DNA from 4 places in the Rhizobium sp. TRM95796 genome. Region 3 is predicted to be linked to each of the others. Evidence: riboswitches for the same ligand, from Rfam matches in the RefSeq annotation. Region 3 holds a riboswitch; each other region holds the start of a gene.
The links. Region 3 has a riboswitch for cobalamin ahead of OCK01_RS23700 (aromatic ring-hydroxylating oxygenase subunit alpha). Riboswitches for the same ligand answer to the same signal wherever they lie in the genome.
Positions count from the first base shown of each region.

Region 1: it holds a riboswitch for cobalamin, as region 3 does, so the genes downstream of both, OCK01_RS19395 (energy-coupling factor ABC transporter permease) here and OCK01_RS23700 (aromatic ring-hydroxylating oxygenase subunit alpha) in region 3, are expected to answer to the same signal.
Region 2: it holds a riboswitch for cobalamin, as region 3 does, so the genes downstream of both, bluB (5,6-dimethylbenzimidazole synthase) here and OCK01_RS23700 (aromatic ring-hydroxylating oxygenase subunit alpha) in region 3, are expected to answer to the same signal.
Region 4: it holds a riboswitch for cobalamin, as region 3 does, so the genes downstream of both, OCK01_RS02560 (ABC transporter ATP-binding protein) here and OCK01_RS23700 (aromatic ring-hydroxylating oxygenase subunit alpha) in region 3, are expected to answer to the same signal.

Region 1 is NZ_JAOXHE010000009.1:218,681-223,639, reverse strand. Features, by position in the region: gene OCK01_RS19415 (transketolase family protein) at 1-17, shown strand, start outside; gene OCK01_RS19410 (SDR family NAD(P)-dependent oxidoreductase) at 28-804, shown strand; gene OCK01_RS19405 (2,4'-dihydroxyacetophenone dioxygenase family protein) at 816-1,370, shown strand; gene OCK01_RS19400 (glycerol dehydrogenase) at 1,367-2,491, shown strand; cobalamin riboswitch at 2,635-2,850, shown strand; gene OCK01_RS19395 (energy-coupling factor ABC transporter permease) at 2,901-3,569, shown strand; gene OCK01_RS19390 (energy-coupling factor ABC transporter substrate-binding protein) at 3,572-3,862, shown strand; gene cbiQ (cobalt ECF transporter T component CbiQ) at 3,866-4,612, shown strand; gene OCK01_RS19380 (energy-coupling factor ABC transporter ATP-binding protein) at 4,609-4,959, shown strand, end outside.
Region 2 is NZ_JAOXHE010000005.1:131,653-136,611, reverse strand. Features, by position in the region: gene OCK01_RS12035 (PA0069 family radical SAM protein) at 1-748, shown strand, start outside; gene OCK01_RS12030 (ribonuclease HII) at 914-1,558, shown strand; cobalamin riboswitch at 1,599-1,775, shown strand; gene bluB (5,6-dimethylbenzimidazole synthase) at 1,818-2,555, shown strand; gene OCK01_RS12020 (F0F1 ATP synthase subunit B) at 2,622-3,113, opposite strand; gene OCK01_RS12015 (F0F1 ATP synthase subunit B) at 3,125-3,727, opposite strand; gene OCK01_RS12010 (F0F1 ATP synthase subunit C) at 3,810-4,034, opposite strand; gene OCK01_RS12005 (F0F1 ATP synthase subunit A) at 4,122-4,880, opposite strand; gene OCK01_RS12000 (AtpZ/AtpI family protein) at 4,915-4,959, opposite strand, start outside.
Region 3 is NZ_JAOXHE010000014.1:22,424-27,382, forward strand. Features, by position in the region: gene OCK01_RS23695 (hybrid-cluster NAD(P)-dependent oxidoreductase) at 1-805, opposite strand, end outside; gene OCK01_RS23700 (aromatic ring-hydroxylating oxygenase subunit alpha) at 822-2,069, opposite strand; cobalamin riboswitch at 2,188-2,395, opposite strand; gene OCK01_RS23705 (NADH:flavin oxidoreductase/NADH oxidase) at 2,571-3,701, shown strand; gene OCK01_RS23710 (CTP synthase) at 3,763-4,959, opposite strand, start outside.
Region 4 is NZ_JAOXHE010000001.1:525,154-530,112, reverse strand. Features, by position in the region: gene OCK01_RS02570 (FecCD family ABC transporter permease) at 1-785, opposite strand, end outside; gene OCK01_RS02565 (ABC transporter substrate-binding protein) at 1,128-2,078, opposite strand; gene OCK01_RS02560 (ABC transporter ATP-binding protein) at 2,075-2,884, opposite strand; cobalamin riboswitch at 3,008-3,222, opposite strand; gene OCK01_RS02555 (M10 family metallopeptidase C-terminal domain-containing protein) at 3,376-4,695, shown strand; gene OCK01_RS02550 (cupin domain-containing protein) at 4,824-4,959, shown strand, end outside.

The DNA of each region.
Region 1 (4,959 bases), on a different contig from region 3:
TCGTCGACGGCAAGTGAGGAGGCGGTCATGCAACTCGAAAACCGGATCGCTCTGGTCACCGGCGCCGCGAGCGGCCTCGGCCTCGCCACCGCCGCCGCGTTTGCGCGCGAGGGCGCGACCGTCGTCATCAACGACCTGCGCCTTGAGGCCGCCGAAGCGGCCGCCTCGGCGCTGGGCGAGAAGCATTTCGCCGTGAGCGGCGACGTCTCCAGCGAAGAGGCGGTCAAGGCGATGGTGGAGACGGTGCTCGCCCGCTTCGGACGCATCGATATTCTCGTCAACAATGCAGGCATGCCCGACAGTTTCACGCCCACGGTGGATCAGACGCTCAGTCACTGGCAGCGTCTGATAGACGTGCATCTGACCGGCACCTACCTCGTCTCCAAGACCGTGGCGCCGTCGATGATCGCGCGACGCTCCGGCGTGATCCTCAATCTCAATTCCATCGCCGGGCTGATGGGCCTTCCGGTCCGCACCGCCTATTCCGCCGCCAAGGCCGGCATCGGCATGTTGACCCAGGTGCTGGGTTGCGAATGGGGTCCTCACAATGTTCGCGTCAACGCGGTGGCGCCCGGCTACATGATGACGCCGCTCACCGAAAAGCTCATCGCCGAAGGCAAGATCGACGAGAAGCGCATTCGTCGCCGTACGCCGATGGGCAAGATGGGCACGGCCGAAGACATCGCCGAGGCCATGGTGTTCCTGGCCTCCGACAAGGCCAAGTTCATCACCGCGATCACGCTGCCGGTCGACGGCGGCTATTGTTCCTGGGGGGCTCCATCCGACGCCTTCCCGCTCGATTGAGGAGCGACGCCATGACCGCGAACCTCGACACGCCCCGCCCTGAAGCCCGCATGGATGCGAGCAAGATCGCCTATCGCCAGCCGCAACCCTTCGGAATGATGTCGGACATATTCCTGGGCGACGGCCTCGACCTCGACGCTGACGAGCGCCTCTGGATCCCGCAGGCCGAGGGCGTCTCGTTCCGGCCGCTCGTGCTGTCTGTGAGCCAGGGCTATTACGTCAATTTGCTCCGGGTTCGAAAAGCGGGCGTGCTGTCGCGGCATCGTCACAGCGGCCCGGTTCACGCCTTCACGCTGCGGGGGCGCTGGCGCTATCTCGAACATGACTGGGAGGCGACGCCGATGAGCTACGCCTTCGAGCCGCCGGGCGAAACGCATACGCTGGTCGTGCCGGAGGATGTCGGCGAGATGATCACGCTGTTTCATGTCACCGGCGGTTATGTCTATGTCGACCCCGACGGCGTGGCGCTCGGCTATGAAGACGTGTTCACCAAACTCGCCGCCGCCCGCCGGCATTATGGCCAGAACGGGCTCGGAGTCGATCGGCTGATGGAGTTGGTCAAGTGAGCCTCAGGATCTTCGGCGGACCGCATCGTTATCTTCAGGGTCCGGGCGCGCTGGACGAGCTCGGCCGCCTTGCCAGGCCGTTCGGGACCAATCCGGCGATCATCGCCGACGCCTTCGTGCTCGATCTTCTCAAGGATCGACTCGAGACGCTTCTGGCGGCGGAAGGGCTGACGCCGATCGTCCTGCCGTTTTCCGGCGAGATCACCTATCCCGCCATCGACGCGCTGGAAGCGGCGCTGTCAGGTCAACGTCCTTCACTTGCGATCGGCATCGGCGGCGGAAAATCGCTCGACGCCGCCAAGGGACTGGCGCGCAAGCTCGGCCTTGACGTGATCACCGTGCCGACCATCGCCTCCAACGACAGCCCGACCAGCAGCGCCATCGCCATGTATGACGATCATCACGTGATGATCTCGGTCGATCGTCTCGCCCGTTCTCCGGAAGCCGTGATCGTCGATACGACCCTCATCGCGCGGGCGCCGCGGCACTTCCTGCTGGCCGGAATCGGCGACGCCGTCGCCAAGAAATTCGAGGCTGAAGGCTGCCTGAACGGCTCGGGCGTCACACCCTTCGGCACGAGACCGCTCGTCTCGGCCGCGGTTATCGCCGACGCCTGCTATCAGACGCTGCGCCGCTCTGCGCAGACCGCGATGGTGGATCTCGACGCGGGCAGAATGACCCAAGCCCTCGAAGACACGATCGAGGCGACGATCCTGATGAGCGGCCTCGGCTTCGAAAACGGGGGGCTGTCGCTGGCCCACAGCCTCACCCGCGGCCTGGTGAAAGCCAGGGGCGCCAAGGACGCGATCCACGGCCAGCATGTCGCCTGGGGCGCGCTGGTGCAACTCGCGGCCGAAGGCCGCCGGGGCGAACTCCAATCGCTCGTCGCATTCAACGGTTCGATCGGTCTCGCCACCTCGCTCGGCGATCTCGGCATGAGCGAGCCGACCAAGGCGGAGATCGAGGACCTCGCTCGCTGGACCATGACGGCTCCTCATCTCGGCAATATGCCCAATCCGGTGAGTGTCGAGACGATCATGCTGGCCATCGAACACGTCGAAGAGCTTGCGCACCATATGGACCGGCGGGGCCCGTCGCGTGATCGAGCCGTCGCCGGCTAGACGCGCCGTTGCCCCGACGCAGTTCACTCGTGTTACCGCCCGCTTTCGGGAAGCGGTGTGGAATGTCGCGCGTTTCCAGACGGCTCGCGCAGGCCCGCATTCATTCTGCTGACGTTTAGATATTGTGTTTTCGACGAGTCGAGCATAGTGATTTCCGGGATGGTTCCGCCTGACTTGAAGAAGGGTGGATCAAAAGGGAACACGGTGAGGACTACCCATCAGGGGCCGAGACCGTGGCTGCCCCCGCAACTGTGAGCGGTGAGCGACATCCATTATGCCATTGGCTGCTTGTCGGCTGATAAGGCGGATCGAGCCATGACCCGCGAGCCAGGATACCTGCCATCGCTGGGCCACGACATTCCGTGGCGACTTTATCAAGCTGCGCGGTGGGCGTGGTTGAGGGCGTGTTATGCATATTATGGAAGGATATTTGCCGGCCGCGCATGCGGTTGGCTGGGGCGTGGTGTCCGCGCCATTCGTGATCTATGGGGCGAGGCGCATTGTAAAGCTCGTCCGGGAAAAGCCCGAGATCAAACTGTTGATGGCGGCTTCGGGCGCTTATGTGTTCATCCTGTCGGCTTTGAAAATCCCGTCTGTGACGGGCAGTTGCTCCCATCCGACAGGCACCGGGCTTGCGGCGTCGCTGTTCGGGCCAACGGTGACGACGGTTCTTGGGACGATCGTCCTGTTGTTCCAGGCGCTTCTTCTCGCCCATGGCGGCCTGACCACGCTGGGCGCCAACATATTCTCCATGGCCATTGTCGGTCCCTTCGTCGCCTATGGCATCTTCAAAGGGGTGTCCGGAGCAGGATTCAGCGGCGCGATCGCGATTTTTCTGGCCGCGACGCTCGGCGATCTCGCCACCTATGTGACGACGTCGCTGCAGCTTGCGCTGGCGTTTCCCGATCCGGTCTCCGGCATGGCGGGCGCCGCGGCGAAGTTTCTCGGCATTTTCGCGCTGACCCAGGTGCCGCTCGCCATCAGCGAGGGTCTGCTGACCGTGATCGTGTACAATCTCCTGCAGCGCTACAGCCGCGGCGAGATGAATGCACTCAATATCCTGAACGCGAAGGCCTGATCATGCTGAAACGTAATCTCTGGCTCCTGCTGGCCGTCATCGTCCTGGCAATTCTGCCGCTCGTCATCCATCACGGCGGAGACGCCGAATTCGGCGGCTCCGATGGCGAGGCCGAAGCGGTCATCACGCAAATCCGACCCGATTATCAGCCATGGGCTACGCCGCTTTGGGAACCGCCGAGCGGCGAAATCGAAAGCCTGTTGTTTGCCTTGCAGGCTGCGATCGGCGCCGGGTTGATCGGGTTCTATTTCGGACGCCGCACATCGCCGGCCAAGCGTTCCGATTCGCACTGAGTCATGCGCGCGATCGATCGCTGTGCGCAGACCAATCGCTGGCGGCGTCACGCCGCTGGCGAGAAGCTCTTTCTCTCATTGGGCGTCATGGCTCTTTCGCTCTTGTCGGCGGGATGGTCCACACAGGCCGCCGTGCTCCTGGCGATGCTGGCGCTGACGCATTTCGGCGCCGGTATAGCTTGGCGCGACATAGCCGCCGCGGCGCGGATCCCGCTGCTCTTCATCGCAACCGGCGGCGTGGCGCAGCTTTTTTCCGTGACGGTGGTCGGATACGTCCCTCACATCGCGCTGGTTTCCGACGAGGGAATTGGCCAAGCCTGTTTCGTCGCTCTCAGAAGCAGCGCCTGTGTTTGCTGTTTGCTGTTTCTCGCGCTCACCACGCCGCTTCCGAGCATTCTTCAACTCTTGCAGCGGAAGGGCTTGAACGCGGAAATATCCGATATCGCCATGGTGATGTTCCGGATCATCTGGGTCTTGCTGGATTGTCTGAACGCCGGTCGGCAATCGCTCGATGCTCGACTGGGTTACACAGGAAAACGGCGCATGCTGAAATCGAACGGGCTGTTGCTCGCGTCTCTGCTGCCGCGCGTCTTCGCGCGCGCTCGGCGCATGGAGACGGGCTTGGCCGCCAGGGGCTATACGGGCCGGCTGGATTTTATCTCCGTGGAGAAACCCGCGTCGCGCATCAGACTGCTGGTGATCGGCATGATTCTTCTGGTTTTCTACGCCTTGTCACGGTGGATAGGATGATACTCGAAGCTCGGAAAATCGGGTTCAGGTACGAGGATGGCACGCGCGCGCTGGATGACGTCTCGCTCCGCATCGTGCGGCGGCAGAAGCTCGTCATCCTGGGAGCCAACGGCGCTGGAAAATCGAGTCTCATGTCGCTCCTCAATGGCTCGTTCAAACCCTCCGCAGGCGAGGTCCTGTTGAATGGCGAGCCCGTCGCCTATGACCGCAAAGGCCTGACGCTGCTCAGATCACAGGTCGGGCTGGTCCTGCAGGATCCCGATGATCAATTGTTCGCCGCCACGGTCTTCGAGGACGTCTCCTTCGGGCCCCTTAATCTCGGCCTGTCGGTCGACGAGGCCCGGCTC
Region 2 (4,959 bases), on a different contig from region 3:
TGCGGCGCGGCTTCTCGAACGGGAGCTGTCGAAGCCCGGCTACAAACCGAAGACGATCGCCATCGGCACCAATACCGACCCCTATCAGCCGATCGAAAAGGAATGGCGCATCATGCGGCAGATCCTCGAAGTCCTGTCGACGGCCAATCATCCGGTCTCGATCGTGACCAAGTCGGCCTTGGTGATGCGCGATATCGACCTGCTGTCGAAGATGGCCGAAAAGGGCTTGGCGAAAGTCGCGCTGTCGGTGACGACGCTCGATCGCAAGCTCGCCCGGCTGATGGAGCCGCGCGCCTCGACCCCGACGCGGCGACTGGAGGCGATCCGGGCCTTGACCGAAGCGGGCGTTCCCACAGCCGTGCTGGCCGCGCCGATGATCCCGGCGCTCAACGATCACGAACTCGAACGCATTCTCGACGCCGCGGCCGCCGCCGGGGCCAGGGAAGCCAATTACATCCTGCTGCGCCTGCCCTTCGAAGTCAGCCCGTTGTTTCGCGATTGGCTGCTGCGCAACTATCCGGATCGCTACCGGCACGTGATGAACCTGGTGCGCTCCATGCGCGGCGGAAAGGACTACGACGCCGAATTCGGCAAACGCATGAAGGGCGCCGGTCCCTATGCCTGGCAACTGCATCGGAGGTTCGAACTCGCCGCCAAGAAGCTCGATCTCAGGCGGCGCGGCATTCAGCTGAACACCGATCTCTTCGTGCCTCCGTCCGGCTATGGGGTGCAACTGAGCCTCCTCTAGTTCTCAGTATCGGATGCTGGGCCCGGCATGTCCCTGAAGCCGGACCCAGCGTCGACCAGCGCCCTCCGTCGAACCGCAACGACGGATGGCGCCCGCAAGCATCCCGGGCCGCCGCCCTCGATCCGGGACTTGCGGGGAATCGGCGGGATATGCCACAAACCCCGCATGACGCGTCCCGCCGATTCCCTACCTTTCTTGTTTGAAGACGTCGCCCCGACTTTCGCGATCGAGGAAGCGTTGATGCGCGACGGCTACGACCGCATCGTCGGCCTCGACGAGGTCGGCCGCGGACCGCTCGCGGGACCCGTGGTCGCTTGCGCGGTTGTGCTCGACCGCGCCCGTATTCCGACCGGCCTGAACGACTCCAAACAACTCTCGCTCTCCGAACGCGAGAGGCTCTATGCGGAGATCCTGGGAAGCGCCGAGGTCGCCATCGCCTCGGTCAGCGCCTTGGGAATCGACCGGACGGACATTCGCAAGGCGAGCCTCGAAGCCATGCGGCGGGCGACCCTTTCTCTGTACAGGCGGCCCGATTTCGCAGTCATCGACGGCCGCGACGTTCCCCCCGGCCTGCCCTGCCCCGGCAAGGCCTTCGTCAAGGGCGATTCCCGCTCGGTCTCGATCGCCGCGGCGTCGATCGTCGCCAAAGTCACCCGCGACCGGATGATGGAGGCGGCGGCGCATTCTCATCCGGGCTACGGCTTCGAGAAGCATGCGGGCTACGCCACCGTCGTGCACCGCCGCGCCATCATCGAACTCGGCCCCTGCCCCCTCCACCGCATGAGCTTTCGCCCGCTGCGGAAGGACTAGTTCTTGTCGCGGGATGGATTGCCGCGGGGACACTATTTCAGCTACATCATTATCGTCCGGCGCCCGCTCGCGCGGGAGAATCGGGAAGCCGGTGCGAAACCGGCGCGCGCCCAGCGCTGTAAGGCGGATGCCGCTTCGAGACGCCACTGGGAGACCGGGAAGGCGAAGCGGCAGATGAAACCGAGCCAGAAGACCGACCGGACGACATAGCCCGACGCGCGAGGACGGCGCAGCGGGCACGCCAGACGCAGGGGGTAACATGCTTGGCGCCGCTCATCGCGACCTCACGGCCGTGGGTCCGTTTTCCGATGCCGACAAAGACGCGGTCTACCGCGCCATCCATACGCGGCGCGACGTCCGCAACGAGTTTCTTGCCGATCCGATCGATACGACGCTGCTCGACCGACTGCTGGCGGCTGCCCATGCCGCCCCTTCGGTGGGGCTGACACAGCCGTGGAATTTCATCCTGATCCGCGAGGAAGCCAATCGCCGCGCCGTCCACCGATTGTTCGAGGAGGCCAACAACGAAGCCGCCGACCGGTTGGAGGGCGACGTCAAGAAGAAGTACCGGGCGCTCAAGCTGGAGGGGATACTCAAAGCCCCGCTCAACATCTGCATCACCTGCGACCGCAAGCGCGGCGGCGAGTTCGTGCTCGGCCGCACGCATCATCCCGACATGGACATCTATTCGACTGTCTGCGCAGTGCAAAATTTCTGGCTGGCCGCACGGGCGGAGGGCATCGGCGTCGGCTGGGTGAGCATCTTCGACCATCGCCGCCTGGCCGCGTTGCTGGGCATACCCGACAGCGTTGAAATCGTCGCCTATCTCTGCGTCGGCCATGTGTCGGAGCTCTACAGAAAGCCGGAACTCGAAACCAAGGGTTGGCGTGACCGGATGCCGCTCGACCGGCTCATCTTTTCGGAACGCTGGCCGGAGGAGTCGCATGTGTTGCGGCTCTATCGCGAAATTGCGATGAAACCGGTACCGCCCGCCTGAAACGCGACAGCGCCCATAAAAAACCCGCCTCGCGGCGGGTTCTTCAATCGAGGCTCCGAGACGCGCTCAGTTGAGCCGGGACTTCACTTCGCCCACCGCGTCGTTGAACAGCGCGTTGGAGAGCGAGGCGTCGGTCTTGCCGGCGATCAACTTTTCCGCAGCGGCGACCGCGAGGTCGACGGCGGCGGAACGAACAGCGGCCACAGCTTCGGCTTCCGCCTGCTTGATCTTCTGTTCGGACATCAGAGTGCGGCGAGCCACGTAATCGGCGGTCTTCTGCTTGGCCTCCTCGGCCAGAGCATCGGCTTCCCGCTTTGCGGCGGCGACGATTTCGGCGGCTTCCGCTTCGGCGGCGGCGCGCTTCTTCTGGTATTCGGCCAACAGGGCCTGCGCTTCGTCGCGCAGTTTTTTGGCCGAATTCAGTTCAGATGCGATCTTCTCCGCGCGCGAATCGAGCGCGCGGGTGACCATGCCGGGAACCTTGAGGTAAATGATCACCCCGAGGAAGATCAGAAGCGCGACTTGCGCCCAGATCTGCGCCCAAAATGTTGCATCCATTACGAGCCTCCTCAGCCTTTCACGGCGTTGACCGCGTCAGCGGCTTCGCCCGAGTTGACGGAAACGCCGGTGAGCCGGTTGACGATCTCCGCTGCGGCGTCCTGCGCCACGGTGGAGACTTCGCCCAGCGCAGTCGCCTTGATGGCGGCAATGCTGGCCTCTGCTTCCGAGATCTTCCTGGCGAGATCGGCTTCGAGCTGCTGGCGCTCGGCGTCCGACTTCACTTTGGCGGCGTCACGAGCTTCGGCTGCGATGCCCTGCGCCTTTGCGCGAGCTGCGGCGAGTTCCTGCTCGTATTTGGCGACTGCGGCGTCGGCTTCGTCCTTCATCCGCCGCGCCTCGGCGAGATCGCCGGCGATGCGGGCTTCACGGGTCTCGATGATCGAACCGATGCGAGGAGTAATCAGCTTCGACACCAGGAAATAGAAGGCGCCGAAGGTAACCGCCAGCCAGAGAAGCTGCGATGGATATTGGGTCGCGTCGAAGGGAGGGAACACATCGGCGTGGCCGGCGTCGTGCGGAACACCGGTTTCGGTGTGCACTTCGGCTTCCGTCGACTGCACTGCCCCTTCCACCGCCGTGGCGGACAGAACATAGGCTGTCGTCACAAACATTCCTTCCTCCAGGGCAAGGATACGGTATCAAAAAACGGGCCACGGCCGAACGCCATGGCCCGATGGTTTTTTGAGACGCCGATCAGCCGAAGAGAGCGAGAAGAGCGACGAGCAGCGAGAAGATGCCCAGAGCTTCCGTCACGGCGAAGCCGAAAATCAGGCGGCCGAACTGGCCGTCGGCTGCAGACGGGTTGCGAAGCGCGCCGGCGAGGTAGTTGCCGAAAATGTTGCCGAGGCCGAGGGCTGCGCCGCCCATTCCGAGGCAAGCGATACCGGCGCCGATGTACTTTGCTGCTTCAGCTTCCATTGTAGAACTCCTTCAGTGTTTTCGTTTGGTGGCTGTTAATCAGGAGCGCCGGTCAGTGTCAACCGACGCCGAACTCTACTCACGACCTTAGTGGCCCGGATGAACCGCGTCGTTGAGATACATGCAGGTCAGAACCGCAAACACATAGGCCTGCAGGAAGGCGACCAGGAATTCGAGACCGGTGAGACCGATGGTCATCAGCAGCGGCAGGATGGCGCCGACGATGCCGATCGGGCCGAGCACGCCGAGCGAGACCACGAAACCGGCGAAGACCTTGAGCGTGATGTGGCCGGCGAGCAGGTTCGCAAAGAGACGAACCGAGAGGCTGACGGGGCGCGACAGGAATGACACGACCTCGATCATGGTCACCAGGGGAACGACGAGCATCGGCACGCCCGACGGGACGAACAGACCGAAGAAGTGGAGGCCGTGCTTGTAGAGACCATAGAGCACCACGACCAGGATCACGAGCAGCGCCAGAGCGAAGGTGACGATGATCTGGCTGCCGACGGTGAAGAAGCCGGGCACCATGCCAAACAGGTTGGACACCAGCACGAACAGGAACAGCGAAAACACGAAGGGGAAGAACTTCATGCCTTCCTTACCCGTCGAGTCCTTCAGCATCTTGGCGACGAATTCATAGGCCAGTTCGGCGATCGACTGCATGCGGCCCGGCACGATGGCGCGCGGGGCGGACGCCCAGACGAAGAACAGCGTCGCAACGACGACTGTCAACACCATGAAGAGAGCGGAATTGGTAAAGTGAAAGCCGGTGCCGCCCACATTCTCCCAGAGCGGGACAATATGGAACTGATGGATCGGATCTACCTTATCGCTGGTCGCCACGTTTGTTCTCTCTCGTTTTCATCACGGCCGCGCCTCAGGGCTTCGGCCTCTTGTCCTTGTTGCGGGCTTCCCCGATCCT
Region 3 (4,959 bases):
GCTTCTGGGCGATGTCGGTCACAGCCGCCGCGCCAAAGCTTTCCTGGTGATAGCGGTTCATGTCATAGCCTTCGCCGCGCACCATGTCGCTGACCAGCTTCATGAACGGATCCGGCCCGCAGCAGAAAATGTCGCGCTTCAGGAAATCAGGCGCGAGCATTTCGAGCTTGCGCATGTCGATGCGCCCCATCAGCCCCGCCCAGGGCGCGGCTCCGGAACGATGCTCCGGCAGGAAAGCCAGCTTGAGATTCGGCATCCGCGTGGCGAGCAGTTCGAGCTCCTCCCGGAAGATGATCTCTTCCGGTCGCCGGGCGCTGTTGACGAAGACGACATCCGTGCCTGGAGCGCAATCGGCGAGCCAGCGCAGCATCGACATCATCGGCGTCACGCCGGAGCCGGCCGAGACGAACAGGAATTTCCGCCCGAGATCCCGCCCCAGCGTGAAATGGCCGCTTGGACCGTAAGCCCGGACGCGCGAACCCGGCTTCACATTCTCGAACATCCAGCGCGTGCCGACGCTGTTGGGCTGCGCCTTCACCGTGATCGAAATGGCGTAGGGGCGCGAAGGCGATGACGAGATGGTGTAGGTGCGGTGCAGATCGCCGCCCTCGGCGCGCAACTCGACCGTGATGAATTGGCCGGGCTGGTAGCGAAACCAGCCGCCGCCTTCAACCGCAAAGGTGAAGGTCTTCACCTCCGGCGCCTCGTCGGTGACGCCAGTGCAGACCAGCATCTGCCTTGCGGAATTCCAGGGCTTCAGCTCGTCGAGCGGAAGCGGGGTCGGCGTTGCGCCCATCAGCATCATCGCGCGCGTCCTCCGATCAGGCCACGGACCGCAGCGCGGGCTTGCCCGCATCCGTCAGCCGCTTTTCCATGAAGCTCGAATACCAGTCCACGAATTGCGCCACGCCGCCCTCATGCATTTCCGAATAGGGGCCGGGCTCATAGGCCGGCGAGTGAATGCCAAAGGCGTTTTCCTCGACGATCTGGCGGTCCTGGTCGTTGGTCTCGGTCCAGACATGCGTCAATTCGTCGAGACGATAATCGATGCCTTCCACCGCATCCTTGTGCACCAGCCATTTGGTGGTGACCGCCGTTTCCGTGGCGCTGATCGGCATGACGCGGAAGCTGATCGCGTGGTCGCTCAGCACATGGTTCCAGGTGGTGGGATAATGGAACAGCAGCAGCGTTCCGATCCGGTCCATGTTGACATTGTCGGACAGTCGCATCTGCACCGCCTTGCGGCCGGAGATCGTGTAGCTGACGGCGTCGCGGAGCAGCGGCATGCGCGCAGTGCGGTACTGGCCGTCGGTGTCGATCACAAATTTGCTGGGCAGACCGATGTTTTCGCACTTCGCCCAATGTTCGGTGATCTCCGGATCATCCTCTGCGCCGCTGACGCCCGAAGCGGTCGGCGCTTCCGGATAGGTCTTGCAGAGTTCGGGATGATTGCCGGCGCAATGGTAGCATTCGCGGTTGTTTTCCCAGACGAGCTTCCAGTTGCCCTTTTCGATGATCGTGCTCTCGAAGGCCACTTTGGCGTCGCGCAGCCGGTGCGGCAGGAAATAGGGCTCCATCATCGCCCGGAACGGCGCGAAATCCATCGGCTGGTCGGCGAGACAGATGAAGATGTAGCCGCCCGCCGTTTCGCAGGCCACCGGCTTCAGGCCGAAATTGGTCGTGTCGAAATTCTCGCCCATCTGGCGCGCGAAGGCCAGCGAGCCGTCGAGCTCATAGGTCCACTGGTGATAGGGACAGACGAGCTTGTTGGACTGTCCCCGCTCCTTGGTGCAGACGCGGCTGCCGCGATGGCGACAGGAATTGTGGAAGGCGTTGATGCGGCCGTCTTCGCCGCGCACGATCACCACCGGATAGGCGCCGACCTGCACGGTCATATAGGCGCCGGTCGTGGTCAATTCGCAATCATGGCCGATGAAAAGCCAGTCGCGATACCAGATCTCTTCGAGATCGAGCTTGAAATAGTCGGGATCGATATAAAAGGGTTGGTCCAGGCTGTAACCGGGTTTGCGGGCGCGGAGTCTGGAGAGCATGTCGGCGCGAATATCCATGGTCGATCCTCGTCAATTCAAGGGCTGGGCATGGTGGACGCGCGCGGAATACCGCCAAACGCCGCGCGCGAAAGCGCGGACGATCCGCCGGTCTTCCTTTGATCGCCCACCGCGATCAGTCGGGTTATGTCGTCGAGGTTGGTGTCCGGGCTCAGACGCCGTCCCTTCCAGGACTTTCGCGATCTCCTTCCCAGGCCTATGGCCCAGTGGCTCCCGTCGCGAATTCAGCGTCTTTACCGTTGCGGGGGCAGCGCCGGGTTCGAACACCGGCTTCCCATTTAACCCCTTGGCCTAGACCGCGAGGCGCCTCGATGTCCGGATATCACCACGGCTCATGCGACACGGCGAGTTCGTTTGCGACATTGTCTTGCTCGGCGCGGATAAAATCCGACCGCGTCCACATTTAAGCGCCTTGCATTCTTCGACCATGGCGCCGATATGCCGGGAGCCGCGCTGTGGTCTCGGACCGAAAGGGGCGCGGAGCTTTACAAGGATCTTCCGATGAGCATGCTTTTTTCTCCTTTCCAGGCGCGCGGTCTGACGCTCAAGAACCGCCTCATGGTTGCTCCGATGTGCCAATATACGGCCATCGACGGCGCGGCCAACGACTGGCATTTCGCCCATCTCGCCCGCTTCGCCATCGGCGGTTTCGGCTTGGTCATGGTCGAGGCGACCGCCGTTTCGCCCGAGGGGCGCATCTCCTACGCCGATCTTGGCCTGTGGTCGGATTTCCAGATCACGCCGCTCGAACGCATCGTCGCCTTCATCCATAGCCAGGGCGCAGCCGCCGCCATTCAATTGGCCCATGCCGGTCGCAAGGCCTCGTCTCCCGTGCCGTTCCGTCCCGAGGTCAGGGACGAAGACAAGCTGTCGATCGGTTACGAGGATTGGGAGCCGATCGCGCCGAGCCCGGTCATCCATTCCGAGTCCGCACGCGGCTACAAGACGCCGCGCGAAATGACGCTGGAGGACATCCAGAGCTTCAAGGAAGCCTATGTCGCCGCCGTCGGCCGGGCCGAGGAAGCCGGCTTCGACGTGGTCGAGATCCACGCCGCGCACGGCTATCTTCTCAACCAGTTCCTTTCGCCGCTCGCCAACAAGCGCACGGACGAGTATGGCGGCTCGCGCGAAAACCGCATGCGCCTGCTGCTCGAACTGGCCCAGGCCGTCCGCGCCGCCTGGCCGGCGTCCAAGCCGCTGTTCTGCCGCATCTCCGCCACCGACTGGCATCCGGACGGCTGGACGATCGAGGACAGCATCGTGCTCGCCCGCGAACTCGAGGCGCGCGGCGTCGATGTGATCGACGTCTCCTCAGGCGGCTTCGACGGCGCGTCGATCAAGCCCGGCCCGCTCTACCAGGCCGATCTCGCCGCCCGCATCCGCACTGAATCGGACATTCCCACCGCCGCCGTCGGCCTCATCACCGAAGCGCGCGAGGCCGAAGCCTTGCTGACCGAAGGCAAGGCCGATCTCGTCGCGCTGGCCCGCGAGGCGCTCGACGATCCCAATTTCGCCGCCCACGCCAAAGTCGCGCTCGATCCGAGCGACGGCGCCTATGACTTGCATGCGCCGCAGGCCGGTTACGCTGTGCGCGCCAAGGACAAGGTCCTGCGCAAGGGCGCCTACGCCTGATGCAAAACGAAAGGCCCGGAAGCGTCGCTTCCGGGCCTTTTTGAATTCTGCTCTTGGACGATCAGACCAGGCGGCTCTGCACCAACGCCGCTTCGACGAAGCTCGCAAACAGCGGATGCGGCTCGAAAGGCCGGCTCTTGAGCTCGGGGTGATACTGCACGCCGATGAACCAGGGATGATCGGGATATTCAACCGTCTCAGGCAGCACGCCGTCCGGCGACATGCCGGAGAACACCAGACCGCAGTTTTCCAGACGATCCTTGTAGTCGACATTCACTTCATAGCGATGGCGATGACGCTCGGAAATCTCGGTCGAACCGTAGATGTCGGCGATCTTGGTGCCCTTCTTGAGAGCGGCGCGATAGGCGCCGAGGCGCATCGTGCCGCCGAGATCGCCCGACGCCGAGCGCTTCTGAAGCTCGTTGCCCTTGACCCATTCGGTCATAAGGCCGACCACCGGTTCATTGGTCTTGCCGAATTCCGTCGAGGACGCATGCTCGATGCCGGCGAGATTGCGGGCGGCTTCCACCACCGCCATCTGCATCCCGAAGCAGATGCCGAAATAGGGCACCTTGCGCTCGCGGGCGAATTGCGCCGCCCGGATCTTGCCTTCAGACCCACGCTCGCCGAAGCCGCCCGGCACCAGGATGCCGTGGACCTTTTCAAGATAGGGCGCCGGATCTTCCTTCTCGAACACTTCGGATTCGATCCATTCCAGGTTCACCTTCACCTGGTTGGCGATGCCGCCGTGATAGAGCGACTCGATCAGCGACTTATAAGCGTCCTTGAGGCCGGTATATTTGCCGACGATGGCGATGGTGACTTCGCCTTCCGGATTGTGGATGCGGCGGGAGACTTCTTCCCAGGCGTCCATGCGCGGCTGCGGCGCGGGCTCGATGCCGAAGGCGGCCAGCACTTCGTCGTCGAGGCCTTCCTTGTGATAGGCGATCGGAACGTCATAGATCGAGGCGACGTCCAGCGCCTGGATGACGGCGGAGGCGCGCACATTGCAGAACAGCGACAGCTTGCGGCGTTCGGCTTCCGGGATCTCGCGATCGGCGCGGACCAGCAGGATGTCGGGATGAATGCCGAGCGCCTGCAATTCCTTGACCGAATGCTGGGTCGGCTTGGTCTTGAGTTCGCCGGCGGCCGGAATATAGGGCATCAGCGTCAGATGCACATAGACGGCGGTGCCGCGCGGCAGGTCGTTGCCGAGTTGGCGGATGGCTTCCATGAACGGCATCGCCTCGATATCGCC
Region 4 (4,959 bases), on a different contig from region 3:
AAGGCCACCATCACGCCGGTAAGCAGCGCCGAAACCACGAACAGCGCGATGCGGAAAGGCTGTACCGACACGCCCAGCGTCGCCGCCGTCTCGTCGCCCATGGCGATGGCGTTGAGCGCCCGAGCATTGGGCTGCAGGAAGGCGAGGGCGACGGCGAGGGTGACGGCGGGGTAGAGAAGATGCGGCCATTCGGCGAGGCCCAGGCCGCCGAGCATCCAGAAGGTCACCGATTGCGCCGCGCGGGGATCACCGAGGAAAACCAGCAGGTTGGCGAGCGCGGTGAAGACGAAGGAGACGGCGACGCCTGCCAGAACCAGCCGGTCCGCGCCATTGGCGTGGCCGACGCGCGCGGCGATCGGAACGGTGATCATGGCGACGAGCGCCCCGGCGAAGGCGAAGACCGGCACGGTCAGCGCTCCCAGCACCATGCCGACATGGATCAACGCGATCACCGCGCCGACCGCCGCGCCCGAGGAGACGCCGAGCAGATGCGGATCGGCGAGCGGATTGCGGGTCAGCGGCTGCAGCACCGCGCCGGTCAGACCGAGACCCGCGCCGACCAGCCCGCCGAGAATGACGCGCGGCAGCCTGACATCCCAGACGATGCTTTCCCGTCCCGCCGACCAGTCGACCGCAATCATATCGGGCGCAATCTTGTTGGCCACGATCTTCCACACCGTGAGAGCGGGAATGGAGGCTGCGCCCAGCGACACCGCCATGATCATGGTGAGGCAGAGAAGGCCGAGGAGCGCCGCGGTGATCAGGAGGAGGCGGAGAGGGGGCATGGGGAGCGGTTGCTACTTGTTTTTGTTTCAGTTTTGCGTGCAAGATTTGTAGGTAGGCGTTTTGGCGCGCCCGGTTCCTGCGTTTCAGAGATGTCGGGGATCTTGGCCACCCCCTCTGTCCTGCCGGACATCTCCCCCTCAAGGGGGAGATTGACTCGCGGTGATGCCTCGCTTTCTCTTGACGCCATCAGTTGCGTCAACGAGGCCATTCAATGTAGCGGAAACCGGCGCCCCAGCCGATCTCCCCCCTTGAGGGGGAGATGCCCGGCAGGGCAGAGGGGGGTGTTTCCGGTCCGCAGCGCTAGCGAGTCGTCCAAGTTGCCGCCGCTCAATGCGCGCTGATCACATATTGCGCGGATGAAACGCCTTGGCCAATCGTGCGATCGCTCCGATGTTGCGTGGACCCGGCGTCGCCTCGACATAGTCCAGCACGACGAAACGATCATTCTTGACCGCGTCTACATTCTTGAAGGCCGGGTTGGTTTTCATGAAGGCGATCTTCTGCTCGGCGGTGACTTCGCCGTAATTGACGATCACCACGACTTCGGGATTGCGCTCGATCACCGGCTCCCAGGAGACTTCGGTCCAGCTTTTTTCGACGTCGTCCATGATGTTCTTACCGCCGGCGGCTTCGATCATGGCGGTGGGGATGCCGTATTCGCCCGAGGTGAAGGGCTTCTCCTCGCCGGAATCGTAGACGAAGACGCGGGCGGGACGATCGATCGGGCCGACGCCCTCGACGATTTCGGCCAACTCCTTGCGATAGCCCGCCACCAGCGCCTCGGCGCGGTCCTCGACGCGGAAGATCTTGCCGAGATTGAGGAGGTCTACGAACATATCGTCCATGGTCGGCTTGGCCTTGTTCATGATGTGAACGCAGCTTTCGGTCAGCTCATAGACCTTGATGCCGAGCGGCTGAAGGGTTTCCGGCGTCACGTCGCCGCCGACCTTCATGCCGTAATTCCAGCCGGCGAAATAGAAGTCGGCGTCGGCGCCGAGCAGCACTTCCTTGGTCGGATATTTCGGCGACAGTTCAGGCAATTCCTTGACCCCGTCGCGGATTTTCTCGTCCAGCGTCTTCCAGCCGGATACGCCGGTATAGCCGACCATGCGGTCCTGCAGCTTCAGGACCAGCATCATTTCGGTGAGGTTGACGTCGTTGGAGATGGCGCGGCTGGGGGCGGCGTCGAAGGTGACGTCGCGGTTGCAACTCTTGACCGTGACGGGGGCGGCGAAGGCGGCGGTGGCGAAAAGCGAGAAGGTTGCGCCGACGATGAGAGAAAGGGTTTTCACAGGAAAGCTCCGGAATAGGACGAACGGGAAAAGGCGAAGCGCGCGGAGCCCTCGGCGCCGATGCGGAATTTTGCGGCCTCGACGCCGAAAGCGCCGGCGATGGCTGTTTCGGTGAGCACCGTCTCGGGCGGGCCGAAGGCCGTCAGCCGTCCGCCGTTGAGAATGGCGGCGCGCGAGGCGAAGCCGGCGGCGAGATTGATGTCGTGCAGCGTGGCGATGACGGTGACGCCCAAGCCTTCAAGCAGATGCAGGATGTCGAGCTGGTGGCGGATGTCGAGATGGTTCGAGGGCTCGTCGAGGATCAGCAGACGCGGCTCCTGGGCGAGCGCCCGGGCCACCAGCACACGTTGCTTTTCCCCCCCGGACAGGGTGGAAAACTGCCGCCCGGCGAGGTTTTCGAGGCCGAGATGCTCCAGCGCATGGTGGACCTTGGCGCGGTCTTCCTCCGACCAGCGGCTTAATCCCCGCCGCCAGGGAATACGGCCCATCATGACGATGTCGCGCACGCTGAAAGGGAAGGCCGCCGGGCTTTCCTGCAGCACCACCGCCACCTTGCGGGCGAAGTCGCGCTGCGGGATCGACCAGATGTCCTCGCCGCCGAGCAGCACCGAGCCGTCGCTCGGCCGGACGCCGCGAAACAGGCAGCGCAAGAGCGTCGTCTTGCCGGCGCCATTGGGGCCGACGATCGCCAGACGTTCACCGGCGGAAATTCGCAGGGAGATGTCGGCGATGAGTTTCGGGCCGCGCGGCGGGGCGAAGCTGACGCCGCGGGCTTCGAGATCCAGACCGTCCACCGCGCAGTTCATGACGCGGCCTCGGGCAGACGCCCGGTTTTGTGGAGAAGGCGGATTGGCGCCGCCATACGCATCAGGTTATGACCGGCGAGACGCCGGCCGCCATTCGATAATCGCATCGGAACACCCCGTCCGTGGTTACTGTCGCTGAATGGCAGGTCTCCTGGCTTGCGGGTCTTCGCCGGTCTGCGCCTTCCCAGCTTTCGCCAGTGGCTCGTTGCAGACAGGCTCGCCGCATACAGTTGCGGGGGCAGCCACGGCTTCGGCCCCTCTGGGGTCGTCCTCACCGTGTTCCCTATTAAGCCGTCGCCCATTTTCGCGGCGACAGCGCCATTCTTCTCTGTCATGCCATCAACTCTCTTATCGCGCAAGCCGGATCGCGACATCCAGTTTCGTCTCTTGCTTTGTAATGGTATAACATTTGTTGACTGTCAATCGTTCACCATGGTTTTCGACGCGGTGTTTACGGGTCGCGGCTAACAATAGGGGAGAAGGAGCCGCGCATGCTGAACTGGAACACGATCACCGAACATGGCGACTATGCTGCGGAACGCTCGGCGTTGCTGACGTTGCTGGAGGGCGCGACGACCAAGCCGTATGTCGATATCGTCGGCGTGCCGACGATCGGCATCGGCTTCAGCCTGCGCGCCAATCTCGACAAGGTGCTGCTGGCGATGGTCGGGGAGGAACATTACAGCGAGACACTTCTGTCGAAGCTCGACGCCGTGGTGGACAAGACCCATTCTTACGGCTCCAGCGCCACACTGATCTCGGCGCTCGACAAGGTGATGGCGGCGTGGAGCAAGTCGGTCGACAGCGATGTTCCCAAGACATTCGCCTTCGCCAGCAGCGACCAGATCGCCGAAGCGCTCGACCTGATTTCCCCGACCTATGACAGCTATGTCGACAAGTGGTTGTCCGGCATTCCGGACTCCGATGAGCGCATGGCGCTGTTCTCGCTGGCTTACAACAATCCGGGCCTGCTGGGCTCCGGGTTGAAGGCCGCGATCGAGGAGGGGGATCGCGCCGAAGCCTGGTTCCAGATCCGCTACTATTCCAATGGCGGCGCGAGCGCCGGCCAAGGCATCGCCAACCGCCGCTATGTCGAAGCCGATCTCTTCGGACTCTATGACAAGGACGGCAAGGCGACATTCTCGGAAGCGGTTCAAACGGGCCAGATGCTGGCGGAATGGCATGAGAAAATTCTGAGTTACGAGGCGAATTACGATCCGGGCGAGGCGGCGAAGATCAAGGGCGTCGAAACGATCGGCGACATCACCGAAGAACTCGCGCCGGCCATCCGCACGGCGCTCAAGACTTTCGGCCTGTCGGCCAAGACGGAGGTCGAGGAACTGCTCGCCACCGACAAGGGCGTGACCACGGTCTATGGCGACGGAACGAGCGCCGACAGCGCCGCAAACGATGCCGACATGTTGATCGGCCGCGCGGGCGCCGACACGCTCTATGGCGGGACGGGAAACGACATTCTCGTCGGCCGCGCCGGCAGCGATCTTCTGTCTGGAGGAGCGGGAGACGATCTGTTCGTCTTCTCGACCGCAAAGGACAGCACCGCCAAGGCTTCTGATCTCATCGACGACTTCACCAAGGGCGAAGACCAGATCGCGCTGACCAAGGCGCTCGATGGCGACTACGATTTTCTCGCCCGCGGCGTCGGCTTTTCCGGCGAGGGCGCCGAAATCGGCTGGCGTTGGAAGGGCGGTGACACGCTGGTAACGGTGGACCGGGATGGTGACGGCGGGGCCGATCTAATCTTCAAGCTGGATGGGAAGATACGGCTGACCGACGCGGATTTCATGATGTGAGCAGTAAACACGTCGCCATTCCGCGATTTCCGACTTCTGGGCGGATAGTCGACTTTCCAACGCGGTGATGTCTATAAGGCTGGCGAAACAGGACGCCGCCGCTCAGCGACTACGTCAACGGAGAGCCCATGACCACCGCCCGCGACATCATCGACGCCCTCGAACTCGAGCCGCATCCGGAAGGCGGCTGGTATGTGCAGACCTTCAAGGACGGCGAGACGCGGGACGGCAGAGCGTGCTCCACCTGTATCTATTATTTGTTGG